DNA from 4 places in the Pseudoduganella sp. GW821-FHT11H04 genome. Region 3 is predicted to be linked to each of the others. Evidence: predicted binding sites of a transcription regulator. Region 3 holds the regulator's gene; each other region holds the start of a gene.

What was found. The regulator sigma-54, encoded in region 3, starts transcription at its own class of promoters, with help from an activator protein. The targets are predictions, from matches to a motif close to TGGCANGNAANCTGCTTT.
Positions count from the first base shown of each region.
Region 1: the regulator sigma-54 is predicted to act here: its motif matches at 1,581-1,598, upstream of AC1RTP_RS02185 (PEP-CTERM sorting domain-containing protein).
Region 2: the regulator sigma-54 is predicted to act here: its motif matches at 1,206-1,223, upstream of AC1RTP_RS12060 (PEP-CTERM sorting domain-containing protein).
Region 4: the regulator sigma-54 is predicted to act here: its motif matches at 2,397-2,414, upstream of AC1RTP_RS13960 (PEP-CTERM sorting domain-containing protein).

Region 1 is NZ_JBXARE010000001.1:440,976-448,704, forward strand. Features, by position in the region: gene AC1RTP_RS02180 (WD40/YVTN/BNR-like repeat-containing protein) at 1-1,412, opposite strand, end outside; gene AC1RTP_RS02185 (PEP-CTERM sorting domain-containing protein) at 1,635-2,171, shown strand; gene AC1RTP_RS02190 (hypothetical protein) at 2,284-2,955, shown strand; gene AC1RTP_RS02195 (hypothetical protein) at 2,961-3,890, opposite strand; gene AC1RTP_RS02200 (hypothetical protein) at 4,001-4,201, shown strand; gene AC1RTP_RS02205 (sensor histidine kinase) at 4,280-5,341, shown strand; gene AC1RTP_RS02210 (LytR/AlgR family response regulator transcription factor) at 5,338-6,111, shown strand; gene AC1RTP_RS02215 (hypothetical protein) at 6,113-7,051, opposite strand; gene AC1RTP_RS02220 (outer membrane lipoprotein-sorting protein) at 7,068-7,729, opposite strand, start outside.
Region 2 is NZ_JBXARE010000004.1:395,602-403,330, forward strand. Features, by position in the region: gene AC1RTP_RS12050 (quinone oxidoreductase family protein) at 1-947, shown strand, start outside; gene AC1RTP_RS12055 (hypothetical protein) at 955-1,086, shown strand; gene AC1RTP_RS12060 (PEP-CTERM sorting domain-containing protein) at 1,260-2,015, shown strand; gene AC1RTP_RS12065 (sterol desaturase family protein) at 2,031-2,852, shown strand; gene AC1RTP_RS12070 (glycosyltransferase family 2 protein) at 2,906-4,417, shown strand; gene AC1RTP_RS12075 (polymer-forming cytoskeletal protein) at 4,414-5,502, shown strand; gene wecB (non-hydrolyzing UDP-N-acetylglucosamine 2-epimerase) at 5,544-6,677, shown strand; gene AC1RTP_RS12085 (YaiO family outer membrane beta-barrel protein) at 6,667-7,449, shown strand; gene AC1RTP_RS12090 (hypothetical protein) at 7,452-7,729, shown strand, end outside.
Region 3 is NZ_JBXARE010000010.1:87,723-95,451, reverse strand. Features, by position in the region: gene AC1RTP_RS20600 (monovalent cation:proton antiporter family protein) at 1-1,104, opposite strand, end outside; gene AC1RTP_RS20595 (KpsF/GutQ family sugar-phosphate isomerase) at 1,162-2,184, shown strand; gene AC1RTP_RS20590 (KdsC family phosphatase) at 2,184-2,720, shown strand; gene lptC (LPS export ABC transporter periplasmic protein LptC) at 2,733-3,326, shown strand; gene lptA (lipopolysaccharide transport periplasmic protein LptA) at 3,339-3,947, shown strand; gene lptB (LPS export ABC transporter ATP-binding protein) at 3,950-4,705, shown strand; gene AC1RTP_RS20570 (RNA polymerase factor sigma-54) at 4,715-6,211, shown strand; gene hpf (ribosome hibernation-promoting factor, HPF/YfiA family) at 6,284-6,643, shown strand; gene AC1RTP_RS20560 (enoyl-CoA hydratase/isomerase family protein) at 6,709-7,729, shown strand, end outside.
Region 4 is NZ_JBXARE010000005.1:200,543-208,271, forward strand. Features, by position in the region: gene AC1RTP_RS13945 (fumarate hydratase) at 1-1,260, shown strand, start outside; gene murI (glutamate racemase) at 1,261-2,097, shown strand; tRNA gene AC1RTP_RS13955 (tRNA-His) at 2,179-2,254, shown strand; gene AC1RTP_RS13960 (PEP-CTERM sorting domain-containing protein) at 2,454-3,107, shown strand; gene AC1RTP_RS13965 (hypothetical protein) at 3,167-3,865, shown strand; gene AC1RTP_RS13970 (hypothetical protein) at 3,941-4,381, shown strand; gene AC1RTP_RS13975 (hypothetical protein) at 4,605-4,955, opposite strand; gene AC1RTP_RS13980 (hypothetical protein) at 5,037-5,600, opposite strand; gene AC1RTP_RS13985 (energy transducer TonB) at 5,684-6,016, opposite strand; gene AC1RTP_RS13990 (energy transducer TonB) at 6,053-6,385, opposite strand; gene AC1RTP_RS13995 (methyl-accepting chemotaxis protein) at 6,425-7,729, opposite strand, start outside.

The sequences.
Region 1 (7,729 bases), on a different contig from region 3:
TCGATGGACACGACGCGCGAGTAGGTGCCGGCGCAGCTGCCTGGTACTTCCTTCCAGCTGGAGCCGAAGTCAGTCGAAGTAAATGGTGTGACGCGATGGCCGCCGCTGGACAGCAAGGTCTGGCTGTCCACCGCCTTGACGTCGCGATACCAGCCCGCGGTTGCAACGGTTTGCCAGGTGCGTGCGTCCAGGTCGAGGACCTGCACCGTGCGCACGGGAGTGACGACAATGTACTTATTCCCATGGATCGTTGCCACGTGCTGGACGCTGGAGTGGACGGTTAGAAGATACGGGTTTTCAACCGCGAAGCGCTTCAATTCGGTCCACGATCCGGATGCGATGTCGCGGGTACTCCGTACGATGAATTCGTTTTTCTCCAGGCTCAATACCAGGAACTCGCCGCGGTATTCCTGGATATTCAACACCAGCCCGGTACGCGTTGGGAACTGCGCGCGTTTCCAGCTTGCGCCACCGTCGGCAGTCATGTAAAGCTCGCCTTCTTCGCCGCCAACAACGATGTTCTGGCGGTCGCGTGCGTGCACTGCCATCAGTTCACGTGCGTCGCCAACGTTCATGCGAATCCATGTGCCCGAAGGCTCACGAATCAGCAATTGCCCGAGGTTGCTGGCTGCAATGAGTTCGCCGGTCGGGAGTTCGAGGGCGCTGTTCAAGGCATAAGTGCTGGCGCGAGCGAGGTTGAGCCGCGTTACTGGGTCGGTTGTCTTTTTCCATGCGTCGAGCGCTTCTGTCGCAGACATGTTATCGGCAATCGCCTGCATGATGCTGGTGGTGGCACCGCCAACGCCGCTCACGAGAGGCGAGTTGCTGGCCACACCCATGGACGTGCTGCTAAGCGCGTTGTCCTTGCCGAGTGAGGAGCCGTCGAAGGAGAGCTGGGTCGACTGACTCTTGCTCAGCAGTGGGAATTCCTCATTGAGCATAGGCGTCAGTCCATCATCCTTGTCGCTGCGGAACACGGCGTAGCCATTGTTGCCTGTGGATTGGTAAATGACGCTGCCCAGGTTCGTGACCTGGCCCGCCTTCACTTCAAACGAGAGCCCTTGGCCCTTCAAGTCTGCACTTTTGATTGCGAAGAATAACTCTGCGAGTTCATATTTGCCCTCCGGCAGGAAGCCGCTGAAGACCTGGGTGCTTCTGCGTCCCTCGGACGGCGACAGCTGCAACTGGTGTTTGCTGCCGTTTGAATCACGGACATACAAATTGGCCCACTGGTTGGAGAGGCCCAATTGGGAACTGATCGTCGGAGTATTGGTAACGATGCGGACAAGTGCAAGGCCATTGTTCGCTGGAAAGTTCGAGCTGCGAGGATCGACGGCCGGGCCAGTGCCGGCGCAACCAGCCAGGGTAAGGGCAGCCGCCCAGAGTAATACGCTAAGGAATATTTGGCGCATGGAGTTTGTTGTTTTCTTGATAGGGCGCTCATTATCGTTATCGCATGCGATCTCCGTCAATAAACCCGCCAATATTGATGTCGGAAAACTTTACAGTTGCTGAGGTAATATTTTTTTCTCCACGGATAAGTTGTTGATCTATTTCATCTTTTAGCAATATTGGGAAAGTGGCATGGAACTTGCGTAATGCTAAATTCCAAAAATATAACTAGGTAATACCTGATGAAAATTCAAAACGTAATTCGCACTGTTGGTTTCGTCGCTGCATTCGCCATGGCTAACCTGGCCCAGGCAGACACGTTCACTGTTGATTCGAACGCAAACAGCATTTTCGGCGGTTCCGGTCTCAACACCGGCATTCACCTGGACGCTGGCCAGCACCTGACGATCTCCGTTGACCCATCGCAGACCTGGAATTTCGGCGGCGGTGTGGCTGACTACACCACCAACGCTGACGGCATTCCTGGTTGGGGCATGGGTGTCAGCAACCCTGATGGCAGCGGCTTTACCGCCGACATCGGCCAACTGGTTGGCCAGATCGGTACCGGCACTGCGGACGTGGGCAATTTCTTCATCGTCGGCACCAGCTTTGATGGCTTCGCCAACGCCAGCGGCGCGCTGAACCTGTTCTTCTGGGATTCCGACGCATGGAATAATATCGGCGCCGTTGCTGCCGACGTACAAGTACCTGAGCCTGCTTCGATGGCGCTGTTCGGCCTGGGCCTGCTGGCGCTGGCACGCACCCGCCGCCGCGCTTAATTCGAGCGTAGTCCGCTTTTGAAAGCCCCACCTGGTGGGGCTTTTTGCTTTTCAGTTTTCAAAATGATAACCTGTTGCGGTGTGATATTTTTGACAAAACTGGAGAGTGGAGATGCGCACAATTACCGGACGAGTGCTTGTCCTAGGCCTGTTTGTTTACAACCTCGCTTCGGCGGCGGACCAGCACGCGCCCATCGCTGCGCCGCAGGTCACGGTCGGGGATAGTTGGACCTACCAGTACACCGACGTCTGGAAAAACGAGCCCGGCCACCAGAACCGGGTGGAGGTCACGGCGGTCAACGACGCCGGGATCGAGGCGGACCTCAAGCGGGCGGATACGGGAGCGCTGGTCTCTCACCAGCATTTCAGCCGCGAAATGAATCCCTTTGACCGCGGCCAGGCTCATTTTGCGCCGGCATTCACCCGATTCGCATTCCCGCTTGAGACGGGCAAAGTGTGGAGCAGTGAGACTACCGCGGAGAATCCGGCGGCGGGTAAGCACTGGCGTTACCAGATTGAAGGAAAGGCGCTAGGCTGGGAGAAAATCAAGGTGCAGGCCGGAGAGTTCGAGGCGATGAAAGTTGAAGTAACGGCCTATTATCAAAATGATGAAATTGGCCGAAATCGCGGTTCCAGCAAGGCGACTGAGACGGTCTGGTATGCGCCGGCCGTCAAGAATTACGTCAAGCTAGAGTACGTGGACATCGATAGGTACGGCCGCGTGGCCAAGCGCGATATGTGGGAATTGACCGCGTACGACAACAAAGCTGTTGCGGCTAATTAGTGGCCTTACGGAGCGCGTTCGCGCGCTGCTTTAGCATGGCGTGGGCAGATCCCATGGCGCGGTTCGAAAGGGTCGAGCCACAACTCGCGCCGCGCCAGCAGCGCCGGCTCAAGCTGGCTGTTGGGCAGGTCGATATGAATGCGATCGCATAAGCGGGCACGTTTGAGGTCGGTCCGGTAATGCGCCAGGATCAGTTGGGCCAGCGAGCCATCTTTCAACATTGCTTCCAGTCCCGCGGAAACGCGTTGGCGTAGCCTGTTTTCCTGTGGCGCAAAGAAAAATAGCCAGGGCATGCGCGCATGCAGTACGACTCCTTCCTCGATCGCCAGCCCGGGGTATTTTTCGCGGTGTTTATCATATTCATTGAACACATCGACCAGGCTGCGCGGCAGGTAATCGAATCGTCCTGCCTGCAGCATGAGGAATAAGCCTTCGTAGCTGTTACCGGTCACGATACGGTACTTGTTTTCTTCCAGGATGTTGCGCAACGCCCAGGTGGCGCCGACGCCTGCAGATGCCTGAGCCAGTTGACCGCTCTTCGCCAATTGCTGCAGGCGCGGCAGGCTGTGGCTATCCGCCAACAGCAAACGCCAGGATTGTAGGCCAAGGTCAATCGGGATGGGGATGGAGGGCAGGCCCTGCTGCCATTCCGTATCGGCCAGCATGGCCGCGATATTGACCTGCTTGCCGTCTTTTAAAGCGCTGAACAGGCGCGCGCGCTCCATGAAAACGGGCGCTTCGTCGATCTGGTAGGGGCCGTATTCGCCCGTGGTGCGTTCGAGCGCGGCGCGCAGGACGATGCGGGTGAAGTCGCGGCGCTGATCGTCTTTGTTTTCAGCGTGGTCGATAATGGCTATATCCTTTGCACTCGCGGGCCAGCCCGCCGCGAGGGCGAGGGCCAGAAAGGTGTTGCGGAATGCATGGAGGATCTTCATCGTATAAACAATATACGTTAACGTTAGCATATTGTGTATTAAAATTTTCGCTACTGGACGGATGGCTGCCCCGGGGGTATGCTTCAGCCGCTTTTGAGTAGGAGGTTGTGATGGCAAAAAAGAAAGAAGAACTCGATCCGGAAACCTTGGAATTGATCCATTGGTGCATCGAGGTGGAAGGCTTCCTGGTCAAGGGTGGCGCTACGGTTGAAGAAGCACAGGACCATATCGAAGAACAGATCGAATGGTTCACCGACTTGTTCTATGACGGCTTGACGCCGGAAGAAGCGGCCAAGGAAGCACTGGCCTAAACGGTTTCGCGCCGCCCTGGCGCGGTTTCGTCGCAAAATAGTTGCATGGCAAGCGCCCGTAGGGCGAAAATGCTTGCCATGCAGATAACTCCCCGCAAGTCCTCATTCCCATTCCGCCGCCTTGCCATCGATGGCACGTATGTCGCGGCCTTCAATGTCGTGTGTGCGCTGATGATCACCTATGTGTTTGGCGGCGGACGCAATTTCGGGCCGAATTTGCTGGTCTCCATGTGCATCGGTATCAGTACCTGGTTGCTGGTCGATGTCGCGCGCTTCCTGCTGTGGGGACTGGAGAAAGTCAGGTGGCTGCAGTTCTTGCCGGTGCTGGCGCTGGCGGTATTGGGCGGCGTTTATCTTGGCATGCTAGAGGCGTCCTGGCTGTTGGACATGGAGATCGACACCCTGCGCTACCTGCGTGGTGAGCGCGGCGTGAGCGCCTTGCTGTTCACTGTTTTCGCGACCGGTGCGGCGACGCTGTTCTTTGCGGGCCGTGACCGTCTGTCGCAGGCGCGCGCCGAGGCGGCGTTGGAGAAGGCGCGGGCCGAGGCGGTCGAACGCCAGGCGCTGCAAGCGCAATTGCAAAGGCTGCAGGCGCAGATCGAACCGCATATGCTGTTCAATACCCTGGCCAATTTGCAGGGCCTGATCGCTATTGATTCTGTGCGTGCGCAATCCATGCTGGACCAGTTGATTGTCTACCTGCGTGCGACATTGAGCGCGGCGCGTGCCGAGCGCACGACGCTGGCGCAGGAGTTTGCTCTGCTGGATGCTTACCTTGGGCTGATGTCGGTGCGTATGGGCGCGCGGCTTAGCTTTGCACTGGATTTGCCGGAGGATTTGCGCGGCACCGAGTTGCCGCCAATGCTGCTGCAACCGCTGGTTGAAAATGCGATTGCCCATGGTGTTGAGCCGAACGTGGCCGGCGGCCATATCCAGGTGTCGGCTCGCGCTGCGGAAGGCGGGCTGGAATTGCTCGTTTCCGATACCGGGCGCGGGCTCGATGCGGGTCCTGGTAAACCGGGCACCGGGCTGGGGCTGGCCAATGTACGCGAACGCCTGCAAGCCTTGTACGGCGGGCGCGCTTCCTTTTCCCTTGAAGCAGCGCCGCAGGGCGCGACTGCACGAATTCTTCTCTCATGATTACTGCGCTGATTGCTGAAGACGAACCAATCCTGGCCGCGACTCTGGCGGCTGCCTTGCAGCGCCAATGGCCTGAACTTTCCATTGTGGCGTCCTGCGCCAATGGCATCGAGGCGTTTGCGCAGGCTGCGGACTTGCAGCCGCAAGTGCTTTTCCTCGATATCAAAATGCCGGGCAAGTCCGGGCTGGAGGTGGCGGAGGAACTGGCCGATACCTGGACCGGGCCGGCGCCATTCCCGCAAATCGTGTTCGTGACTGCTTACGATGAATTTGCGGTTCAGGCTTTCGAGCGCGAGGCGGCTGATTATGTGCTGAAGCCTGTCAGCGATGAGCGCCTGGCGCGCACAGTGGCGCGCTTGCGTCTTCGCTTGCAGGACAAGCCTTCCGGCGGGCTGGAAGCGCTGGCGGCGCAGTTGCGCGCGCTGGGTGTGCCGGTGGCGGTGCAGCGTTTAAGCGTGATCCGCGCGGCGGTGGGCAACCAGGTGCGCATGGTGCCGGTGTCGGAGGTTGTGTATTTCGAGGCGGCCGATAAGTATGTGAACGTGGTAACGGCGGAGAGCGAGTTGTTGATCCGCATGAGCCTCAAGGAATTGCTGCCGCAGCTCGATGAGCATTTGTTCTGGCAGGTGCATCGCGGCACCATCGTCAATTCTGCTTGTGTGCTGAGCGCTTTGCGGGAGGAGGGCGGCAAGATGTCGCTGGCCTTGCGCGGGCGTTCGGAGAAACTGCGGGTTTCTCCTTTGTACGCGCACCTGTTCCGTCAGATGTGATTCAAAAGCCGCGCTGGATGCTGGCCAGGGCTTGGTTCCGGGCGTAGCGGGCGGCCGTTCCTTCAAAGCGCCGATAGCTGGCGGAGAGCACCCAGGGTCCGGTTTTCCAGCCGGCGGAAACGGTGCTGGTGCGGCTGCCTTCCAGGTGGCCGCTGCGGGGCTGCCACAGCATGTCGGCGGAAATTTCCACGTCATCGAAGTATTGCGAGGCGCGCAGGAAGCGGTTGTGCCGCTGGCCCGGCATAGCGCTGCGGTCGGTCCAGGCTTCACCCATTAACGAGAACTTGCTTTCCGTGGTCCAGGTGAAGCCTGCCAGTGCTTTGCCGCCGTGGACGGGGCGCTGCTGCCAGAGTATTGACGCGTGCAGTTCGATGCCGTCGCTGGCTACTTGCGAGAACGAGGCGCCGGCTTCGATGCCGTTGCGGCGCGAGAAGCGCAGCACGGTGTATTCGTCGCGCGCGCCGCGCTGGCGGTATTGGCGGATGGCGATGGCCTCGTCGTCGCGTTGCGCGCTGGGGCTACTTGCCTGGCCGCGGGCTGGGTTGGCCCAGACGATTGTTGTGGCGCTGTCGGCGGTGAAGTGTTCCCAGGCGAGCATGGGGATGCCTTCGAGCGCCAGGGGATTCAGGGCGCGGCGGTCTTCGCGCTGCACGACGTCGAGCGGGCGGAAGGCATAGCCTACATCCCAGCTCATGACCTTTTTTCCTGCGGTGAAGAAGCCGCCAGCCACTGCACCGTCATATGTGAGTTCATTCAGGCGCAGGCGAGCGTGGTGGCCATCGACGCGAGTTGCAGTCAGCACGCTGCGCAATGGGCCGTCATGCCAGCGCAGCTCGCCGGCTTGCAGGGACTGGGTACCGAATTGCGCGCGGACGTTGGCAATCAGGTCGTCGGCCAGCGCCGCGCCCGGCGCCGCCGCTGCCGACAGTGCGAGCATCATAGCGGCGGTGAGCCTCTTATGGTGCGGCATCGGAGCGGCCCAGGTACATCGGGTTGAACAGCTCGTCGCCGAACTGGCGCGGCTTGCTGGCGGTGATCGTGACGACGGTTTCGCGGCCGGTGGCGATTTCGTCCACCAGCACCATGCGGTCCTGGCTATAGCGCGCTTGCTTGAGCCGTTTGTTGGAGGTGGCGTACAGGTCGGCATGCACGGGCCGGTAATCGGCTTTGGCGACATGCAGCACAACGCGCTGGTAGCTCAGGGTCTTGCGCGTGGCGGCCAGTTCCAGCTCGAGGCAGTGCACGCCGTCGATATCGACTTCGCGCGCCACGCTGCCGTGGTAGTCGCCGGACCAGGTCATGGTGGCGATATCGCCGGTGGAGGCATCGCCCAGCAGTTTTTGCAAAGGCGTGATGCGGATCGGGCGTGCGCTGCCCGGCAGCTGCAGCCAGAAGTCGTCGCCGGACATCAGCACTTTCTGTCCCGCTTCGCCGGGGGAACGGAACAGGATCAGCGACTTGCCGCCAGCGCGCACCAGGACCTGGTAGCGCTTCTCCTTATCCTGCTTGCCGTCCTTGAAGGTTTGCACCAGGGTGTCCACCTGGGCGGATGCATTGGGCAGGCGATGCAAATCGGCTTTGCGCAAGATGGCGTCGACTTCCTGGGCTGCGGCGCTGC
Region 2 (7,729 bases), on a different contig from region 3:
CCGGCGGGCCGGAAGTTATGGAGTACGTGGACGTTGAAGTCGGCGCACCGGGTCCCGGCGAAGTGACGCTCCGGCATGAAGCGATCGGCCTCAATTTCATCGACGTTTATTTCCGCGCAGGCCTCTATCCGCAGCCGCTGCCCGCTGGCCTGGGCCAGGAAGGCGCCGGCGTGGTGGAAGCGGTAGGCGAGGGCGTCACGCACGTGCGCGTGGGCGACCGCGTGGCCTATGCCGGCCGCCCGAACGGCGCTTACGCCCAGGTGCGCAATCTGCCGGCCAGCCTGCTGGTCAAGCTGCCGGACGCCATCGGCAGCGACACCGCGGCAGCCATGATGCTGCAAGGGATGACCGTGCAGTACCTGTTCCATTCCGCCGCGCCCTTAAAGAAAGGCGACACCATCCTGTTCCACGCAGCTGCGGGCGGCGTCGGCCTGATCGCCTGCCAGTGGGCGCGTGCGCTGGGCGTGAGCCTGATCGGCACCGCCGGTTCCGATGAAAAGGTGGCGCTGGCGCTGAAGCACGGCGCAGCCCACGCCATCAACTACAACACGGAAAACTTCACCGAACGGGTGCGCGAGATCACCGGCGGCAAGGGCGTTTCCACCGTGTTCGATTCGATTGGCAAAGATACCTTTATCGGCTCGCTCGACTGCCTGCGCCCGCGCGGCATGATGGTCAGCTTCGGCAATGCCTCCGGCCCGGTGGCCAATTTCTCGCTGGGCGAACTGGCTTCGCGCGGCTCGCTCTACCTGACCCGCCCGGCGCTCGGCAACTTTACGTCCACGCGCGAAGACTTGGACGCATGCGCCCAGTCGCTGTTCGACGTGGTGTCCAGCGGCGCGGTCAAGATCGATATCAACCAGCGGTATAATCTGGCGGACGTTGGGCAGGCGCACCAGGACCTGGAAGCACGCCGCACCACCGGCTCCACCATCCTCTTGCCTTGATTTGACTATGACCGACCAGAACCGCCCAGCCGATGACAATGACGGCAACCCGAAATTTGGACGCCTCCTGATCGTCCTGCTCAGTGCGGTGGCTTTGATCGGCCTCATCACCTTCGCCAGCGAAGCGTATTACCGTTGAATGTCGAACCAGTTTGTGTCGGATTTCTTTACACTAACTGGATTTGGCATATCAATAATAAGAGTTACCTCAAAGAAACACCCATTGCGCTCAATGGTTTACAGCTGAGCTAGTTGCTCAGGCATATTTCTTGCTTGAATGCCACCAGGACATTCGAATTTCGAGGAAGAACTATGAAAACCTTTATGGCAATGGTTGCACTGGTATTGGCTTCGGCGGCCCAGGCAGGGCCGGTTAACCTCGTACAGAACGGCGGCTTTGAGCTGACCTCCAGTGGCACCGGCCAGGTTGACTACAACACTTCCGTTTCCAACTGGACCTCTCCAGGCGGCTATAACTTTGTGTTCGCTGCCGGCTCGGCCGACACCGTCGGCGCCTGGACCTGGTTCAACGGCCCGAACGACCAGGCCCTGAAGCTGTGGAGCGACAAGAACGGCGGCAACAACGCGCTGGCAATCAGCGCCAATGGCGGCAACTTCATCGCAGCAGACGGCGCATACGGCGTAGTCCCGATCCAGCAAGCCATCAACCTGGTTGTAGGCCAGACTTACACGCTGTCCTTTGAATGGGCCGCTGCCCAGCAATGGGGCTTCTCCGGCGATACCACGGAAAAATGGACCGTCAACGTCGGCGGCAACACGTTTGAGACCGCAGCTTATGCCAACGGCAACCATAGCTCGAGCGGCTGGATGCAGGAGACCTTCTCGTTTACCGCCAAGGCCAGCGACGGCCTGCTGTCCTTCCTGGCGGCCGGCACCCCGAGCGGCCACCCGCCGTTCTCGCTGCTGGATGGGGTTTCGCTGTTCGCTGTGAACGGCCCTGACAAGGACACCCCGGCAGCCAATGTATCCGAGCCAGCCAGTCTGATGACCATGCTGGGCGGCCTCGGCCTGCTGGCAGTGGCAATGCGCCGCCGCCGCAAATCCTGATCGCAGGCCTTGTCCTTGGCAGCCATTGCCGAACAGGTTTTGCGGTTGACGGTATGGCTGTGTGTGCTGTGCGCGATCTTTCTGCCGCTGGAACGCTATTTTGCGGTCCGCCAGGCCCAGCCTGGCGAGCGCCAGCGCTGGCCGGACCTGTTCTATTACTTCGCGAATAGCCTGCTGCCTTTGCTGCTGCTGGCCGCGCCACTGGCGCTGGCGGCCCAGCTCTCGCGCATGCTGTTGCCGGCTGTCGTGCCGCAAACCCTGGCGGCCTTGCCACTGGCGCCGCGCCTGCTGCTGGCCCTTCTCGTCAGCGATCTGGGCGCGTATTGGATGCATCGCCTGGCCCATCGCTGGCCGCCCTTGTGGCGTTTCCATGCTGTGCACCACAGCGCCACCCACGTTTATTTCCTGACCAATACCCGGGCTCACCCGATCGATCTGTTGCTGAGCCGCTTGTGCGGCCTGTTGCCCCTGTATGTGCTGGGCCTGGCGGGGCCAAGCCTTGCCGGCAGCACGACGCCGGTGGCGGTGATCTTGCTGGGTACGATTTGGGGCTTCTTCATTCACGCCAATATCCGCTGGCGCCTTGGGCCGTTTGAATGGCTGCTGTCGACACCGGCTTTTCACCACTGGCACCACACTCGCCAAGACCACGTGGACCGCAATTTTGCGGCCATGCTGCCGGTGCTGGACCGCCTGTTCGGCACACTGTATCTGCCGCGCACCTGGCCGGCTGATTACGGCACCGAGACGCCGGTGGCTTCCGACCTTGGGGGGCAGTTGGCCGGCCCGTTCTCCACCTTGCCAGCCGTTGCAACGGTTGACAAATCCGAAAGATGATTTGCTAGAATGGCAAAACGCTTAACTTCGCCGCTCCGGCAGGAATCCGTACGATGACAGAACGACGTCGCTTCGCCCTGCAACTCATCGCCGTGTTTGCCGGATGGTGCCTATCGCTGTCGCTGGCGCTCGCTGCTCCCTCGGCAGCGGTTCCAAATGCACCAGCCGCCGCACCCGCCCAGGCCGCACCGGCCTTCAGCCTTGACCCAACTTCGGCCCTGCACAAGAAAGCACAGGGTAACTGGATCGGCGTCACCGACCAGATCCAGTCGCGCCACCCCGCCGTATTGAGTTCGCGCACGCTGACCATCATGCTGTACCTGCTGTGGGGCGTGATTGCGCTGGTGCTGGTGTACACCGTGCGCCACTACTACTTCACCATCAATCGCCTGTTCGGGGCGCAGCGCCACCCTTACCTGGACGTGGACAGCGGCAACTGGCCGAGCGTGACGGTGCTGGTGGCAGCGCATAACGAGCAAGCCGTGATCGCCGATTCGCTGCGCGCCTTGCTGGACGTGGACTACCCGCGCGAGCGCCTGCGCATCATGCCGGTCAACGACCGATCGACCGACGACACGCGCCGCATCATCGACGAAATCGCCGCCGCCAATCCGGGGCGTATCACTCCCTTCCACCGTACGGAAGGCAAGCCAGGCAAGGCGGCCGCACTGAAGGACGCAACCGCCCTGGTCGACAGCGATATCCTGATCGTGTTCGACGCCGACTACGTGCCGGGCCGCGGCCTGCTGCGCCAGCTGGTGGCGCCGTTCTTCGATCCCGAAGTGGGCGCAGTCATGGGCCGCGTGGTGCCGCTGAATACGGGCAGCAACCTGCTGACCCGCTTGCTGGATATGGAGCGCTCCGGCGGTTACCAGGTCGACCAGCAGGCGCGCATGAACCTGGCCCTGGTGCCGCAGTACGGCGGCACGGTAGGCGGGGTGCGGCGCAGCGCGCTGGAAGCGATCGGCGGCTGGCACGAAGACGCGCTGGCTGAAGACACGGACCTGACTTACCGCCTGCTGCTGAAAGGCTGGAAAACCGCCTACGAAAACCGCTCCGAATGCTACGAAGAAGTGCCGGAAACCTGGCCGGTGCGCGTACGCCAGATCATGCGCTGGTCGAAAGGCCATAACCAGGCAGCCTTCCGCTATGCCGGCGGGCTGCTCGCAAGCGACAAGGTATCGCTGCGCGAAAAGCTGGACGGCTTGCTGCTGCTGGGCGTATTCGCCATGTCGCCGATCCTGTTGGCCGGCTGGGCGCTGGCTATCGTCCTGTTCTACGCCGATGCCAACCACTGGCTGACCGGCGTGCTGGCCTTGTTCTGCCTGATGTCCTATAGCGCCCTTGGCAACTTCGCAGCCTTCTTTGAAATCGGCGCTGCAGTCTACCTCGATGGCAGCCGCCACCGCATCCGCCTGATGCCGCTCAATTATTTCGGATTCCTGGTCAGCCTTCTGTCCATCACCATCGCCACCTTCAACCAGGTGGTGTTCGACTGGATGTTCAAGCGCAAGCTGGAATGGGACAAGACAACGCGCTACCGCCAGCCGGAGGTCAAGGCATGAGCTGGATCATTTTATTTTTTGCCGGCCAGGTAGCGCTGTTCCTGCTGCCGCTGCTGCCTTCGCTGGTTGAATGGCGCATGCGGCGCGATGCGCAGCCCCTGAAAGTGGTGCGCGAATACGATGGCAACATCAAGCATTTCGCCAACCGCTTCCGCCAGTTCCTGAACGAGCAGTTTGCCGAGATGGCGCAAGTGGCCGGCAAGTCCACGGTGGCGCGCAGCGGCCGCCTGGCCACGGGCGATCGCTACCAGTTGGTCGGCGCCGACGGCAAGCCAGCAATCAGCGAACAGGAAATCGCCGCCGAAACGGTGGACCAGCTGGTGCTGGGCACCGCCGCGCTGGAGTTGGGCCAGGGCATGCTCTACGAGAAGGAGGTCTTTGCCTCCGGCCCGATCAACACCGGTAGCGGGAATTCTTTCCGCGCCTTGCTGGCGCGCGGCGACATTATGCTGGGCGAGCAATGCGACGTACTGCGCTGGGCCCATAGCGACACCCGTTTTGTCGCCAGCCGCCGTGCGCGCCTGTTCGGCCGCGTCTCGGCAAACCAGGAGCTGGTGCTGCATGGCGAAACACGTTTCGGCCGCATGCATGCGCCCATCATCCGCTTCGGCGAGACAGTGCCGGCGCCGCTGCCGCAACCGGCTACGCGCAAGGTGCTGGAGCGTCCCGCCAAGTTGCTGGACGATTCTGCCAACCGCTGGCTGGCCGGCGGCGACCTTGAGGTGCCTGAAGCATCGTTCCACTTCGGCAGCCTGGTTGCGCGCGGCAGCATGAGCGTTGGTGCGTACGCACTGGTCGAGGGCAGCATCAAGTGCCACGGCGACCTGCATGTGCAGGCCGGTGCGCGCATCGACGGCGCGGTGGTCTGCAGCGGCAATATGACCATCGGCCCGGGTTGCATCATCCATGGCCCGCTGGTGTGCGAGAAAACCATTGAGATCGGGGCCGGCACGGTGCTCGGATCGGTCGCCGTGGAAACCACGGTGACTGCGGCTGAAATCCGTGTGACCGAAGGCACGGTGGCGCTTGGCACCGTTTGGGCGCGGGAGCTTGGCTACGTGATCCCCGCCGCTAACAACACCTGACACGGGGAACCACATTGGGCGCAAATACGATCCTCCTTTGCATGGGCACCCGGCCCGAAATCATCAAGATGGCGCCGGTTTATTACGCTCTGAAGCAGAATGGCCTCGAGCCGCTGCTTTTGCATACCGGCCAGCACGAGGATATGGCCGACCCGATGTACCGCTTCTTCAAGATCCTGCCCGATTTCAGCTTGCCGCTGCAACGTAGCAACGACGCGCTGCACCACCTGTCGGCCATGCTGCTGGAAAAACTCGGCGCGGCCTTCGAAGCCGTCAAGCCGGGCGCCGTGCTGGTACACGGCGACACGGCCAGTGCTGCGATGGCGGCGCTGGCAGCCTTTTACCAGCACATCCCCGTCGGCCATGTGGAAGCGGGCCTGCGCTCGCACAATCCTTACAATCCTTTCCCGGAAGAGAAGAACCGCGAACTGATCGGCCGCCTGGCCGACTGGCATTTCGCACCGACCGAAAACGCGCGCCTGAACCTGTTGCGGGAGAATATCAACGAGAGCTGCGTCCACATGGTGGGCAACACCATTGTCGACGCGGTGCGCCTGGCCACCAGCGACAAGGAGCTGCTCGCCAATCCCGATGAAATGTCCGGCAGCCAGTTGCGCGGCCTGCGCCATGTGCTGCCCGGCCGGCGCCTGGTATTCATCACGGCGCACCGCCGCGAGAACCTGGGACGCCCGCTGATGTCGATTTCGACCACGGTGCGCCAGCTTTTGCTGGCAGATGAAGATTTGGTGATCGTATGGCCGGTGCACAGCAACCCCAAGATTCGCGCCACGGTGGACGAAGTGTTCACTGACCTGCCGGATGAAATTTCGGAGCGCATCTTCCTGACACGCCCGCTGAATTATTCGACCACCCTGCAGTTGCTGCGCCAATCCTGGCTGGTACTGACCGACTCCGGCGGCATCCAGGAAGAAGCGGCCTGCCTGCAGGTGCCGGTGCTGATCCTGCGTGAAACGACGGAGAGGCCCGAGCTGGTGGCCAGCGGCGGCGGGCGCCTGATCGGCACCGAGAGCGCCGCCATCATTGCCGCGGTCGACGAGCTGCGCGCGGATGAAAAGGCCTATGCCGCTATGCGCTCTGCACCCAACCCCTTTGGCGACGGCTTCGCGGCCGAACGTATCAAGGACATCCTGACACGGAGCATTAATGAATCCTAAGTCTTACCTGTGCTGCGTTTTGCTGGCTGCGGTGGCAGGCAATGCTGCTGCGCAGTCCACGCCCAGCGGCACCATCGAAGCGGGGCTGCTGCACCACAGCCTGACTGGCGACCTGGGCGACTGGAACCAACAATTCGTACGTGGTTCTTTGCGTACTTCCGATGCCACGGTGTGGAATGCGGACCTGGTCAATGCGAACCAGTTCGGCGCCCATGGAACGCTGGTGGTGGCCGGCGTCACCCACGTTATCAACGAAGACTGGTACGGCGGCCTGGGCGCAAGCTACGGCAGCAGCTTCTTCTACCCGCAGGCGCGCTTCGACGCGGTCATCAACCGCAAGCTGGGCGCGGACCGCAATGTGATTGCCACCGTCGGCCTTACCGCCGTCAACGCGCGCGACGGGCACCGCGACCGCAGCGTACTGCTCGGCATGTCCTGGTATTTGCCAAGCGCCTGGGTGCTGCAAGGCGGCATCCGCATCAACCGCAGCAATCCAGGCAGCGTGATGGCCAATGCCAAGTACGTCGCCGCCACCTGGGGCCACGACAAGCAGCAATACATCGCGCTACGCTACGATATCGGCGAAGAGGCTTACCAGTACATCGGCGCCGGCACCAACGACTTGTTGGTGAATTTCCGCAGCAATGTGATCAGCGGTACCTGGCGCAAGTGGCTGGCTCCGAGCTACGGGTTCCAGCTGCGCGCCGAGGCTTACCATAACCCTTACTACAACCGCCGCGGCCTGGAAGCGGCACTGTTCAAGGAATTCTGAGCGTGAAGCAATTGAATGCATTGCAGCGCAAGATCGACGACATGCGCTTCCGTGGCTTCGGCGGCAGTGCGATCCAGCTGCACCGCGCGATGTACCAGATCAAGCTAAGCCGCAGCAACCTGCTTGGCTCGCTGGTTCTGCCAGCGGTGTTCACCATCGTCCTGCTTTGCCTGCTGTCGCCCATCCTGGTGCTATGGCGCGGCGTGTTCGAGTTCTGGCTGCCGCGCATTGCGCCGGCGGGCAGTGTGGCGGTGCGCCAAGTGGACCTGGGATCCTACTA
Region 3 (7,729 bases):
AGCCAGCACCACCTGCACTACGAAAGGATCGACCAGCTTCATGCCGCCCACCACGTTCAGCAGCACGAAGCCGAATTCGCCCGCCTGCGCCAGCGCCAGGCCGGTGCGCATGGAAGTCGAGGTGGAAGCGCCGAACAGGCGCGCCAGGCCTGCAATCAGGGTGAATTTGAGCAGCACCGGGCCGGTCAGCAGCACCAGTACCAGCCACCAGTTTTCCAGCACCACGCGCGCATTGAGCAGCATGCCCACGGTGATGAAGAACAGGCCAAGCAGCACGTCGCGGAAAGGCTTGATGTCCTCTTCCACCTGATGCTTGTATTCGGTCTCGGAAATCAGCATGCCCGCCAGGAAGGCGCCCAGTGCCATCGACAGGCCGGCCTGCTCGGTGATCCATGCCGCGCCCAGCGTTACCAGCAGCAGGTTAAGCATGAACAGTTCCTGCGAGCGGCGCAGCACGACGATGGTGAACCACTTGCGCATCACCTTCTGGCCCAGGAACAGCAGCAGGATCAGCACCACGGCCGCCTTCAGGCCCGCCAGGCCCAGGGTCTTGGGCAGGTCGGCCGGATTCTGCGCCAGCGCCGGGATCAGGATCAGCAGGGGTACCACCGCCAAGTCCTGGAACAGCAGGATGCCGATGATCTTGCGGCCATGCTCGCTTTCCAATTCCAGCCGCTCTGTGAGCAATTTGACCACAATCGCGGTGGAAGACATGGCCAGTGCGCCGCCCAGGGCGAACGAAGCCTGCCACCCCAGGTGGATGGAGGGCGGCAACAGGAAATGGATGATCCAGCCAAATAGCATGGTGGCGGCGATGGTCAGCCCCACCTGGGCCATGCCCAGCCCGAACACGATGGAGCGCATGGCCATCAGCTTGGGCAGGGAAAATTCCAGCCCGATCGAGAACATCAGGAACACCACCCCGAACTCGCCTAGCAGCTCGGTGGCGTGGCTTTGCTCCGCCAGCCCCATGGCATGGGGGCCCAGCAGGATGCCGACGGCCAGGTAGCCCAGCATCGGCGGCAAATGCATCATACGGAAGGCAACCACGCCCAAAACGGCGCTGCCTAAGAGGAGAAGAGTCAGTTCAAGAGGCGTGAACATCCGTTGTTGTTTTGTCTGGCAAGTTTTTTGCTTATCTAATTCGGCTATACTTCGGGCATGAGTGTAACCCATGAAAAAACAATGCTGAAATCTTTTGATGCCAAGACCGCAACCCGTGCCCTGGAACTGGCGCGCGAGGCCCTGCAGATCGAGACGGACGCCCTGGCCGCGCTGAATGCGCGTCTGGCGAACGACGAGACTGTGGGCCAGGCCGTGTCCCTGTTGCTGCAATGCAAGGGCCGCGTCGTGGTTTCCGGCATTGGCAAGTCTGGCCATATCGGCAAGAAAATCGCCGCCACCCTGGCCTCCACCGGCACCCCGGCCCTGTTCGTGCACCCGGCTGAAGCCGCGCACGGTGACCTGGGCATGGTGACCCCGGAAGACGTGGTGATCGCGATTTCCTATTCCGGCGAAGCGGCCGAACTGATGGCCATCCTGCCTGTGGTCAAGCGCATGGGCGGCCACGTGATCGCCATGACTGGCAAGCCGACTTCGAGCCTGGCCAAGATCGCCGACGTGCACCTGGACGTATCGGTAGCCAAGGAAGCCTGCCCGATGAACCTGGCGCCGACCGCATCGACCACCGTCACGCTGGCGCTGGGCGACGCGATTGCCGTGACCCTGCTGGACTTGCGCGGCTTCAAGGAAGAAGATTTCGCCCGTTCCCACCCTGGTGGCGCCCTGGGCCGCCGCCTGCTGACCCATGTGCGCGATGTGATGCGCAAGGACGGCGCCATTCCGGCCGTGGGCCTGGAAACGCGCCTGCCGGACGCCCTGCTTGAAATCACGCAGAAGGGCATGGGCATGACCGCCATCGTCGATGCGGCGAACAAACCGGTCGGCGTGTTCACCGACGGCGATTTGCGCCGCATGATCGAGAAGGTGCAGGACTTCACCAAGGTCGTCATCAAGGACGTCATGCACCTGAACCCGCGCACCATCGGCCCCGACCAATTGGCGGTTGACGCCGTGGCGGTGATGGAAGAATTCCGCATCAACCAGATGCTGGTGGTGGACCCGGACGGCACGCTGGTTGGCGCGCTGCACATTCACGACCTGACACGCGCCAAGGTGATCTGATGACGCTCAATCGTGAAGACCTGGTCGCGCGCGCTGCCAAAGTACGCCTGTTCATCTTCGACGTGGACGGCGTGCTGACGGACGGCAGCCTGACTTACGGCGCCGATGGCGAGTCGGTGAAGACCTTCAACGTGCACGACGGCCTTGGCATCAAGCTGCTGCAGGAGGCCGGCATCAAGACCGCGATCATTTCCGCCCGCCGCACGCCTATCGTGCTGGCGCGCGCCAAGGACCTGGGTATCGATTACGTGCACCAGGGCGGTCATGACAAGCTGACCCCATTCAAGGCCCTGCTGAACGAGTTGGGGCTGGAAGAAGAGCAGGTCGCCTTCATCGGCGACGACGTGGTGGACCTGCCACTGCTGCGCCGTGTCGGCTTTGCCGTCAGCGTGCCGAATGGCCGCAAGGAAGCGCATCAGCATGCCCACTACATCACGGAAGCTGCGGGCGGCCGCGGTGCGGTGCGTGAAGCCTGCGAATTCGTGCTGCACGCAACCGGTAATTACGAGCGCGTAATGGCGCAGTTCCTGGTGTAAAAGGATCGAGCGATGCGCAACCAGAGGATAGCCCACCGCTTCCGCCTTTCCGTCGGCATGATATTGGTGCTGCTGGCGGCGCTCGGCAGCTTCTATCTGCTCGAACTGCTGAACCGCGCGGGTGAACAGATGCAGGCCGACAAGCGCGCCAATGAGCCGGATTACATCATCGAGAATTTTTCCTTCGTCCACATGTCGAAGGATGGCAAGCCAAGCTATATCATTGCCGGCGACAAGCTGACGCATCGTCCTATCGACGATTCGTCCGTGATCGACAAGCCGCGTGTTCATAGCCTGGCCAGCGAGCGTCCGCCGATGGAGATCCTGTCGGAGACGGCGCGCGTGGACCAGGGAAATAGCCGGGTCACACTGAACGGCAAGGTCACGATCGACCGCGCCCCGGCGCCGAACGCGCAAGCGCTGCATATGGCAACGGAAAAGCTGGTGGTCTTCCCTGACGAAGACCGCATGGAAACCGACGTCCCGGTGAAGATGAAAATCGGCGCCACGACTGCCTCGGCCAACAGCATGCGCGCCAATAACGCAACGCGCGAAATGCACCTGCAAGGCGCTGGCACGCTGGTGCTGCCGCCGAAGGCACAATAAAAAGGAATGAATATGAAACGACTACTGTTGTCGGCTGCCCTGCTGCTTTGCGCAGCCGAGCCGGCGCTGGCCGAAAAGGCCGACTCCTACAAGCCTACCGTCATCAATTACGCCTCGATGGATATCGATGACGTGAAGCAGATCACCATCCTGTCGGGCGGCGTCAAGCTCTCGCGCGGCACCCTGACCATGACCGCCGAACGCGCCTTCGTCAAGCAGTCGCCGGAAGGCTTCCAGCAGGTGACCCTGTTCGGTGACGGTAAGAAGGCCACCTTCCGCCAGAAGCGTGATGGCGCTGGCGACCAGTGGGTGGAAGGTGATGCCGACCGAATCGAATACGACGAGCAGGTCGAATTGGTGAAGATGTTCACCAAGGCCACCATCCGTCGCCTGGAAGGCGGCAAGCAGAATGATGAAGTGCAGGGCGAGTTCATTTCCTACGACAGCCGTAAGGAGTTCTTCAGCGTGCGCAATACCGCAACCGGCGAGAGCAAGCCGGGCGGCGGCCGTGGCACCATGGTGATCCAGCCTTCGCGCACCGAGCCGCCCGCGGCATCGGCCGCAGCGTCGGCCGCGGCATCGGCTACAACCACGCCTCCTACCACGTCGGAGAAGAAGTAAGCATGCAAGCAAATTCCTGCGCCAGCACGCTGGTCGTGCGCGGCCTCCAGAAAACTTACGGCAAGCGCCAGGTAGTGCACGACGTGTCGCTGCAAGTCGATTGCGGCGAAGTGGTGGGCCTGCTGGGTCCTAACGGCGCCGGCAAGACCACCTCCTTCTACATGATCGTGGGCCTGGTGGCCTCGGACGCCGGCACCATCGATATCGGCGGCACCGACGTCTCCAGCCTGCCGATCCACAAACGCGCTACGCTGGGCCTGTCCTACCTGCCGCAGGAAGCTTCGGTGTTCCGTAAGCTGACGGTGGAAGAGAATATCCGCGCCGTGCTGGAGATCCAAAAGGTCGACGGCAAGGCGCTTAGCAAAGCCGAAATCGACCAGCGCCTGGAAGCCCTGCTGGCGGACTTGCAGATCGAGAAGCTGCGCGAGAACCAGGCCCTGTCGCTATCCGGTGGTGAGCGCCGCCGCGTGGAGATCGCGCGCGCACTGGCTACCAATCCGCGCTTCGTGCTGCTGGACGAACCGTTCGCCGGCGTCGACCCGATCGCCGTGATCGAAATCCAACGAATCGTGCGTTTCCTGAAGGAGCGCAACATCGGCGTTCTGATCACCGACCATAATGTACGGGAGACCCTCGGCATTTGCGACCGCGCCTACATCATCAACCAGGGCGCCGTGCTGGCTTCGGGCCGCCCGGACGACATCATTGCCAATGAATCCGTACGCCGCGTTTATCTCGGCGAACACTTCCGCATGTAAGCGAAGGCCATGAAACAAACACTGCAACTGCGAACCTCGCAACACCTGGCGCTGACGCCGCAGCTGCAACAATCCATCCGCCTGCTGCAGCTGTCCACGCTGGAGCTGCACCAGGAGTTGGAACAGCTGCTCGGCGACAATCCGATGCTGGAGCGTCTTGACGATCCGCTCGACCACTCTGTGCGGCTGCTGGCCGATGGCGCCATCAGCCAGGGTAGCGGCAATGGCACCGAAGGCCCCGCCACGCCAGCGCAGGAAAGTGCGCCGGGCGAGTGTGGCGAAGCCCCGGCCGCAGCCTCCGAAGGCGACGCCTATGAAGGCGGCGAAGGCGAGGGCGGCAACGGCAGCGACGACACGGACTGGAGTTCCAGCTCCGGCAGCAAATCTGCCGACGACGAAGACAGCCGCCCGCAGCTGGAAGCTTCCGGCTGCACCTTGCGCGAACACTTGCTGGAACAGATGCGAGTGACCGTACAGGAGCCGCGCGACCGCGCCCTGATGGAAATGATCATCGACGCGCTGGACGACAATGGCTACCTGGAAGAGCCGCTGGAAGAAATCCACGAGCGTCTGCCGCCCGAGCTGGAAATCGAACTGGATGACCTTCGCTGCAGCCTGGTGCTGTTGCAAAGCTTTGACCCGGCCGGCGTGGCCGCACGCAATGCTTCCGAATGCCTGGCGCTGCAGATCAAGCGCATGCCAGGCGTGCCGATGGTGACGCGCCGCATGGCGCTGGTCATCGTCGAGAAGCACCTGGCATGGTTCGCCCAGCGCGAGTTCACCAAACTGAAAAAAGCCCTCGACTGCGACGACGAAGATTTGCGCGAAGCGCAGTGCGTCATCCGCCAGTGCAACCCGCACCCGGGCGCCGAGTTCGCATCGGGCGATTCCGATTACGTCGTGCCCGACGTGATCGTGAAGAAGGGCCGCGGCGGCTGGCTGGTCATGCTGAATAACGACGTGGTGCCGCGCCTGCGTGTGAACGCGCTGTACGCCAACCTGCTCAAGCAGGGCAAAAGCGAGTCGCAGATGAACGGCCAGCTGCAGGAAGCTAAGTGGCTGATCAAGAATATGCGCCAGCGCTTCGACACCATCCTGCGCGTCGCGGAAGCGATAGTAGAAAGACAAAAGAATTTTTTCAGCCATGGCGCGGTCGCCATGAGGCCCCTTGTGTTGCGTGAAATTGCTGATACACTGGGACTACACGAGAGCACTATTTCTCGCGTAACAACTCAAAAATATATGCTCACCCCGCATGGCATGTTTGAGTTGAAATATTTCTTTGGTAGCCACGTCGCGACCGAAGCTGGGGGTGAAGCTTCATCGACTGCGATACGGGCACTGATCGTGCAACTGACAGGAGCAGAAGACCCGAAAAATCCTTTATCCGACAGTAAGATTGCGGACATGCTGGGAGAACAAGGCATGGTGATTGCGCGACGGACTGTTGCCAAATATCGAGAAGCGTTGAAAATCCCTCCGGTAAGCCTCCGCAAATCTTTGTAGTGCAGTGCATGGGTTCCTCTGTGCGTTTCGGCGTACACGAACTCGAGAGCGACATCATCTTTAGGAGTGTGTATGAATCTCACCATCAGTGGACATCATGTCGAAGTGACCCCGGCCATTCGCGAGTACGTGCAGAGCAAGCTGGAACGAGTCAAGCGCCATTTCGATCAAGTAATCGATATTGCTGTCATCCTGACTGTAGATAACCTCACCGAGAAAGAGAAACGTCAGAAAGCGGAAATCAACCTGCGCATGTCTGGCAAAACTGTTTACGTCGAAAGCCTGTCGCAAGATCTCTACGCCGCCATCGATACCCTGATTGATAAACTGGATCGCCAGGTCATGAAATACAAAGACCGTGTGCAGAACCACAGTCATGCGGCCATCAAGCATTTCCCGGATACGTACGAAGCACCACCCACCGCCATGTAAAGGACTGGCCGTGTAGCACACCAAAGGGCGCAATTGGCGCCCTTTTTTGCGGTTAAAATATTTGCATGAGCGAACACGTCCAAACCCATATCTCCAACGGCACCGGCTTCATCACGCTGGACCGCCCTAAAGCCCTCAATTCCTTGTCCCTCGACATGGTGCGCGCAATGACCCAGGCGCTGCTGGATTGGCGCGATAACGCGTCTGTGGCCGCCGTGGTTGTGCGGAGCACCAGCGAACGCGCCCTGTGCGCAGGCGGCGATATCCGCTTTTTCTACGATGTCGGCCGCGCCAATACGCAAGGCGACAGCGCGCTGCTGGAAGACTTTTTCACCGAAGAATATGCACTGAACCACTTGATCCATTTCTATCCAAAGCCTTACGTGGCGCTGATGGATGGCGTGGTGATGGGCGGCGGCATGGGCATCGCGCAAGGCGGCCCTGACTGCGGCGTGCGCATCGTTACCGGCCGCACCAAGATGGCCATGCCGGAAGTGAATATTGGACTGTTCCCCGATGTGGGCGGGAGCCATTTCCTGTCGCACGCACCGGGGCAGCTGGGCATGTGGCTCGGCCTGACTGGCCTGACCGTCGGCGCCGCTGATGCCCTCTACCTGGACCTGGCCGATTACTTCGTGCCGGAGACTGAGCTGGCCGCCCTGACCGCGCTGGTCGAATCCACACCCGGTAAATCGCTGCGCGACGCGATCGCTGTCTTCGCCGGCCCGCACAACGCCTTCGCCGGCGACAGCGAGCTCGAAGCGCAGCGCGCGCTGATCGACAAGCACTTCGCCGCAGGCTCGGTGCCGGCCATTATGGAATCGCTGCGCGGCGACAGCTCGCCCTTTGCGCAGAAGTCGCTGAAGGCGATGGAGCTGCGCTCCCCGCTGATGATGTGCGTGACCCACGAACTGCTCAAGCGCGGCGCCGCGCTGGGCGTGTCGGACTGCCTGCGCATGGAGCGTAATCTCGTGCGCCGCAACTTCGAACACGGCGAGATCTTTGAAGGCGTGCGCGCGCTGGCGATCGACAAGGACAACCAGCCGAAGTGGAATCCAGCGACGCTGGCCGAAGTCACGCCCACGA
Region 4 (7,729 bases), on a different contig from region 3:
ACCGTGACCGACGCCGTCAACGAAGGCGTGCGCCGCGCGTACAACTTCGCCGACAACAAGCTGCGCGCGTCCATCGTGGCCGACCCGCACTTCGAGCGCAAGAACACCAAGGACAACACGCCAGCCGTGGTTCACATGGAACTGGTGGAAGGTAATACCGTCGACGTAGCCGTTGCTGCAAAAGGCGGCGGCTCCGAAAACAAGACCAAGTTCGTCATGCTGAATCCATCCGATTCGCTGGTTGACTGGGTGCTGAAGACCGTGCCGCTGATGGGCGCTGGCTGGTGCCCGCCTGGCATGCTGGGCATTGGTATCGGCGGCTCCGCCGAGAAAGCCATGCTGCTGGCAAAAGAGTCGCTGATGGAAGACATCGACATGTTCGAGCTGAAAAAGCGCGGCCCGCAGAACAAGCTGGAAGAACTGCGTATTGAACTGTGCGACAAGATCAATGCCCTGGGCATCGGCGCGCAGGGCCTGGGCGGCTTGACCACCGTGCTGGACGTGAAGATCAATATGTACCCGACCCACGCTGCATCCAAGCCGGTCGCCATGATCCCTAACTGCGCGGCTACCCGTCACGCTCACTTCGTGCTGGATGGTTCCGGCCCTGCCTACATCGAGCCGCCAAAGCTGTCCGACTGGCCTGATGTCACCTGGGCCGCCGACACCGAGAAGTCCAAGCGCGTCGACCTGAACACCCTGACCAAGGAAGAAGTGGCTTCCTGGAAGCCGGGCCAGACCCTGCTCCTGAACGGCAAGATGCTGACCGGCCGCGATGCTGCCCACAAGCGCATCCAGGACATGCTGGCCAAGGGCGAGCAGCTGCCGGTGGACTTCACCAACCGCGTGATCTACTACGTAGGCCCGGTCGATCCAGTGGGTTCGGAAGTCGTCGGCCCAGCCGGCCCGACCACCGCTACCCGCATGGACAAGTTCACCGACATGATGCTGGAAAAGACCGGCCTGATCTCCATGGTCGGCAAAGCAGAACGCGGCCCAACCGCCATCGAATCGATCCAGAAGCACAAGTCGGCATACCTGATGGCCGTCGGCGGCGCTGCATACCTGGTATCGAAAGCGATCAAGGGCGCCAAGGTTGTCGGCTTCGAAGACCTGGGCATGGAAGCGATCTATGAATTCGACGTGGTCGACATGCCTGTCACCGTGGCCGTCGATTCCACCGGCACTTCCGTCCACAACACCGGCCCTAAAGAGTGGCAGGTGAAGATCGAGTCCCTGAAAGCGGCCCAGCCAGCATAAATGACGCATCCAGTCCCCTCCTCCGCCGATGCGCCAATCGGCGTCTTTGATTCCGGCGTCGGAGGGCTCTCCGTGCTGCGCCATATCCACGCGCAGCTGCCGCACGAGCATGTGCTGTACTTCGCCGATTCCGCCTTCGCTCCCTATGGTGCGAAGACGGATGAATGGCTGGTGCAGCGCGCGCTTGCCGTTACTGCCTTCCTGCTTGAACGAGGCGCGAAAGCCCTTGTAGTGGCCTGCAATACAGCCACCGTGGCGGCCATCAAGGCGGTACGCGCCGCCTACCCTGGCCTGCCTGTGGTTGGCGTCGAACCAGGCCTCAAGCCTGGCGCTGCGACCACCCGCAACGGCACGGTCGGCGTGCTGGCCACGGCAAGCACGCTGCGCGGCGAGAAGTTCCTTGCGCTGCGCGAGCAGATCACGGGCGCAAACGGCACGACGTTCCTGCTGCAGCCTTGTGGCGGCCTGGTTGAACGCATCGAACAGGGCGACCTGTCCGGTGAAGCGACTGCGCAAATGCTGGAAGGTTATGTGACGCCGCTGCTGGAACAAGGCGCGGACACCCTGGTCCTCGGCTGCACCCACTATCCCTTTGTACGTGAAGCCATCGAACAGATCGTCGCGGCGCGCGGCAACGCGCAAGCCGTCACCCTGATCGACACCGGCGACGCCGTGGCACGCCAGCTGACACGCCTGCTGGAAGGCGCTGCGCTGCTGCGTCCTGGCGGCACTCCCGCCCACCTGCACGGCTACACCAGCGGCAACGCAGAAGCCCTGCAGAAGCAGTTCGCCAGTTTGCTTGGACTGCATCCGCAGGTAGAGTCGGTGGTCGTTTGAAATTTATTTGCCAGTTCCAACACAAGCCTATATAATCTCGGCTCTGTCGCGCTGCGGTGCGATAGAAAGCAGTTTTCAGTGGTGGCTGTAGCTCAGTTGGTAGAGTCCAGGATTGTGATTCCTGTTGTCGTGGGTTCGAGCCCCATCAGCCACCCCACCGAATTCACGAAGAAGGCCTGATAGTTCGCTATCAGGCCTTTTTTGTTTTCCGCAGCGAAAGAGCTTTTGCATGTCGGAAAATTTTACACCTTGCTCAGCCACAGTAATTGTTTCTCAATAAAATCAGGTGTTTACAATTCAGGCACGATTCTCGCTTAGTGGCAACAGTTCTTAACTATTTACACTGGGGGATTGAATTGAAATCGCTGTCGAAAAAACTTCTGCTGTCCGTTGCATCCCTGCTGGTCGCTTCCGCTGCCAGCGCTTCGCCAACCCTGTTCGCTGGCCCCAACCGTGCCGCCTTCTCGGCACAGGGCACGATTGTTGAAAACTACGGCTTTGAAGACCTGGGTCACGGCTTCAGTTCGCTGGGTGCTGTGTGGACTGCCCACGGCGTGACCTACCAGACCGGCGACAACCTGGTCGTGGGCAACCAGACCGGCTACGCTCCAATCAGCAACGTCTTCGCTTACAACTTCTGGTCGCCAGTCAAGGCGACGGTTGAACACAATTCCTCGCAGTTCAACCTGCTCGGTTTTGACGTTGGCTATCTCGGCACCCAAGCGCCACTGTCGATCAACGTGACCACCAACCTGGGTTCGTTCACCTTGTCGAACATCGCCCCTGCGAACGCCAGCCAGGCCATGAACTTCTTCGGCTTCGTTGCCGGTCCAGGCGAATACTTCACCGGTTTCCAGCTGACCTCGGCAAACAGCAGCGGCAGCGCTCCGGTGATCGACAACGTCACCCTCGGCCAGGAAGCAGCCGCAGTTCCTGAACCTGCATCGCTCGCCCTGCTGGGCCTGGGCTTCGCAGGCATGGCCTTGTCGCGTCGCCGTCGCAAGGCCTGATCGACAATCACTAGCCAAATAGGGCGCGAATCGACCGCATTCGCCCCTATTCTGGCTGCATGGACAAATTCCCCGTTATTGAATTCCGCCGCTACTCCCTCGTCGAGGGCGGCCAGTCAGCGTTCGTACGCTATTTCGAAACCCTTTTCCCGGAAGCCTTCCAGCAGCTTGGCGCCCTGGCGCTAGGCCAGTTCACGGAAAACGGAAACCCCAACAGCTTCCTTTGGCTGCGCGGCTTCACTACGTGGGAGCAGCGCGCCGTGGTCAACGCCGCCTTCTACTACGGCCCGGTGTGGAAAGAGCATAAGGCCACGCTAAACGGCTTGATGACCGACAGCGACAACGTGCTCCTGCTGCGCCCACTCCACCCCGGCAGCGGCGTCCCCGCCCTCCCGTCCGTTGATCCGGTACTGGAACCCGGTGGCGCGCAAGGTGAAGCGGCCGCATTGCTTTGCACCGTCCGCCCCAGCCAGCTGGAACACTTCGCCGAACTGGCCGCGCCGGCCTTCGCCGCATGGCACGAAGCCGGCTGGCGCAACACAGCAACGCTGGTCACCCTGGACATGCCTAACAACTTCCCCCAACTGCCGGTACGCGGCGACGGCCCGCATCTGGTCTGGCTGGGAACTGCCGCCGCCGGCAGCGCAGCGCCATCCTGGGAAGCGCTCAGCGATGCCGCCCGCGACCTACTCGCCGGGCCGCCGGAACCCATCCTGTTGCGCCCCACACTACGCTCGCGGCTAAGGTGGACAAAATAAATCTTCCTTTGTGCCGCGGCATTAGTTTGAGGATAAAATAACGACTCACAGAAACGTTGCAGCATTGGAAGAGTCATGTCTGAGTTGAAAGAATTATCCACCTACAGCAAGGACACCCCTGTCGGCCTGCCCGCCGTTGGCGGCCGCGCCGGCGTATTCGTGCCCACCGGGCAGTTCGACCTTGCGAACTCCACCACGATCAAGAAAGGCGCCGGCATCGTCGGCTTCGGCAATCCGGATGGCTCGCTGACCGTCTACTTCGAAGCCAACCGCTTTGACGATTCCAGCCTGCATAAATGGGAAAACAAGGCACGCAAGGCGTACGACCGCATGGTCATGGTCGCCCCGACCGTTTCAAAGGCCAAGCTCGATGCCAAGTACCTGGAAATGGTGGGTTATATCGATGGCGCCGGCATCACGCTGAAAGAGCAGGACAGCCTGACCAACTGGCTGACACAGTCCAACGCCCTGGATACCGCGCCGGCCGCAGCCGTGGTGCTGTGGAGTAGAAAATGACGGACGAGCAATAGTCCTACAAAGGCATCGGCGACTCTCCGATGCCTTTTTTGTTTGCTCTTGATTAAGATGGGATCAAATCTTAGGCAGGAGTATTCCAATGTCCCACCGTCCATACGCCAGCGGCGCTGCACTGCTCAGCTTGGTGGCCACAGCAACCTGGCTGCTTTGCTCGGCTGACGTGCTGAGCCAGGTGCCGCTACTCGTGCATTGAGTTCACTGATCAGCGGTGACGGCCGCCGCGGCCGCGCCAGTGATTACTGGTCCACAGGAAATCAAAGCCGATTGTCACAGGCGGATAATAATAAGCCGGTGCAGGCGCGTAGTAATACGGCGCTGGCGCAACATAGACTGGCTGCGGCGCGGCATAGACTGGCTGCTGTTGCTGCACATAGACCGGCTCGTTCGAATAGCTGACCGGCGCGCCGGAGCGCTGCGCAGTACCGTTCGGCACCGGCGTCACCGACACCGTACGCCATTCATATGGATTGCTCGAGGCATAACGCACCGGCTGCTGCTCGGCGCAACCGACCAGGCCCAAGGCCAGCACCGGCAAGATCATCAAGGTTTTCATGGCATTCTCCTTCCCAAGATTCAACTATAGGGAAAAATCAGGCGCATGCCGCAGCTTTTACAAATGCTTACTGCCGGCAACTCAGATATACGGGATATCACATTTGTCGACCGCTTTACCCGCCGAATCCACGCGCTGGGCACAGATCTGGTACGTGATCCCGTAGTCCATATCGACACGGTACACCTTCCCGTAAGGCAGGGAAACCGATTCCTGCAGCAGGCGCTGGTAGCTGATGGCCGGCACGTCGGCCGGCACCGCGATCGAAGTGTGGAAGTTGCGGCGGCGGTCCTGCTGGCGGCGGTGCACGTCCACCTTCATGGACATGTCCAGTGTCACGCCACCCGGTTCGTAGTTGAAGCGGGTGACATTGCGCGACGAAAGCAGCACACCCCAGGCGCAAGGCAAGGCGTCCGGGCAGTGTTTGACCTGGGCCAGAGGGAAAATTTCCTCATTATTGTTCAGCTCCTGAAGCGGCCAGGCGGTACGGGTGCCGTCCAGCTTGCCGCTCGTGGCGTTGGGCCAAGTCATGGAGTTGACCACAACAACGTACTGCTTGTTGCGGGCCGGATCATTCGGATTACGCCACCAGGCGCAACCGGATAGCAAAATGCCGGCAAGTGGAAAGAGAAACAGATATTTCATACAGGCTATCCAGACTACGATACCCGCAGATTAACAAAAAACGGCCCGCGAGGGGCCGTTTTCTTTTCTATCGGAACACTGTCTTAGTCCAGCTTCCAGGCATAGTCCACTTTGGTCCAGGTTTCGACCGGGGCGCCATCCTTGGTGCCAGGCTTGAATTTGCAGGCGCTCAGCGCCTTCAGTGCAGCCTTGTCCAGGTTCTTGAAGCCGGACGATTTATCCAGCTTGGAATCCTTCACGTCGCCGCTCGGGGCAATCAGGAAGGACATGCTGACCGTGCCCTGCTCTTCATTCATCAGGGAAGCCTTTGGATATTCAGCTTTGCAATTCTTCGCATCGAAAGATGCTGGTACTTCGGCAGCGAATGCCGATGCGCCCATAGTCAGGGCTACTGCCAGAACACTCAACTTCGTCATCATGATTCTTCCCCTACTGAATGAGAATGAAATGGATTACAGCGACCAGACGTAGTCGACTTTGGTCCAGGTTTGGGCTACGGCGCCGTCCTTGGTGCCTGGCTTGAACTTGCAAGCGCTGATAGCTTTGACTGCAGCCTTGTCCAGGTTTTTGAAACCGCTGGACTTATCCACTTTGGAATCCATCACTTCACCGGCAGCCGAGATCAGGAAAGCCATGGAAACAGTGCCCTGCTCTTCGTTCATGAGGGAGGCTTTAGGGTATTCGGCCTTGCAGTTCTTGGCATCGAATACTGCTGGAGACTCGCCCGCGAAAGCCGACACGGAAACGATGGATGCTGCGACAAAACCAATCAAACGCTTGTTCATTTCTATCCCAATCAAATTTTATTAAACAGATCTTTTTACTTAGAATTCTTCCCACTCGTCGCTGCCGGCGGTGGCGGCGACCACTTTCTTAGGCGCTGCGGCGGCGGAAGCCGGCTTCGCTGCCTTGGCGGCTGGACGCTTGGCCGGAGCCTTCGGCACCACGGCAACTGCGGTCTGGGTCACAACTGGCTTCGCAGCGGTGAGGGCATATTCGGTTTCAGCATCCAGCTTGAAGATCGACACCACGCGCGACAATTCGCCAGCCTGGTCTTGCAGCGACTGCGCAGCGGCGGCAGCTTCTTCAACCAGCGCAGCATTCTGCTGGGTCATGGAATCCATCTCGATGATGGATTTGTTCACCTGTTCGATACCGGCGCTCTGTTCCTGCGACGCGCTGGCAATCTCGCTCATGATGTCGGTCACGCGGCGGACGGAGGCAACCACTTCGTCCATCGTCACGCCTGCCTGGCCCACCAGTTTCGAACCACGTTCCACTTTCTCGACGGAGTCGCCGATCAGGGACTTGATTTCTTTCGCGGCACCAGCGGAACGCTGCGCCAGGTTACGCACTTCGGATGCCACCACGGCGAAGCCGCGGCCCTGCTCACCGGCACGCGCTGCTTCAACAGCGGCGTTCAACGCCAGGATGTTGGTTTGGAAGGCGATACCATCGATCACGCCGATAATGTCTACAATCTTGTTGGCCGATTCGTTGATCGAGCTCATGGTGTCAACCACCTGCGAAACAACCTGGCCGCCCTTCAGCGCCACGTCGGAAGCGGATGCTGCCAACTGGTTGGCTTCACGCGCATTGTCGGCGTTCTGCTTAACGGTGGAGGTCAGTTCTTCCATGGCGGAAGCGGTCTTCTCCAGCGAGGAAGCCTGCATTTCGGTACGCGAAGACAGGTCGATGTTACCGGCCGCGATCTCGCGGGAAGCGGTGCCGATGGTCTCGGTACCCTGGCGCACCTGGCCAACGATTTCCACCAGGCTGTCGCGCATTTCCTTGATTTCGACCAGCAGCGAATCCTTGTCGTTGGACGAGGTGTCGATGCTTACCGACAGGTCGCCGTTGGCGATGGCGCCAGCGATCGAAGCGGTGTAGTCAGGCTCGCCACCCAGCTGCTTCAGCAGGCCGCGGGTGATTACCCATGCCGCGAAGATCGACACGACCACAGCGGCCAGGCCGGCAATGATCATGAACAGGCGCGCGGAGGAGAAGCCTTCAGCAGCTTCCACCTTCATCGAATCATTCAGCTTATCTTCCAGCGCAGCCAGTTGGGTCAGCGCTTCCATCCACTTCTTCTGCGCCGGCTTGATTTCTTTCAGGTAGGTCTTGGTTGC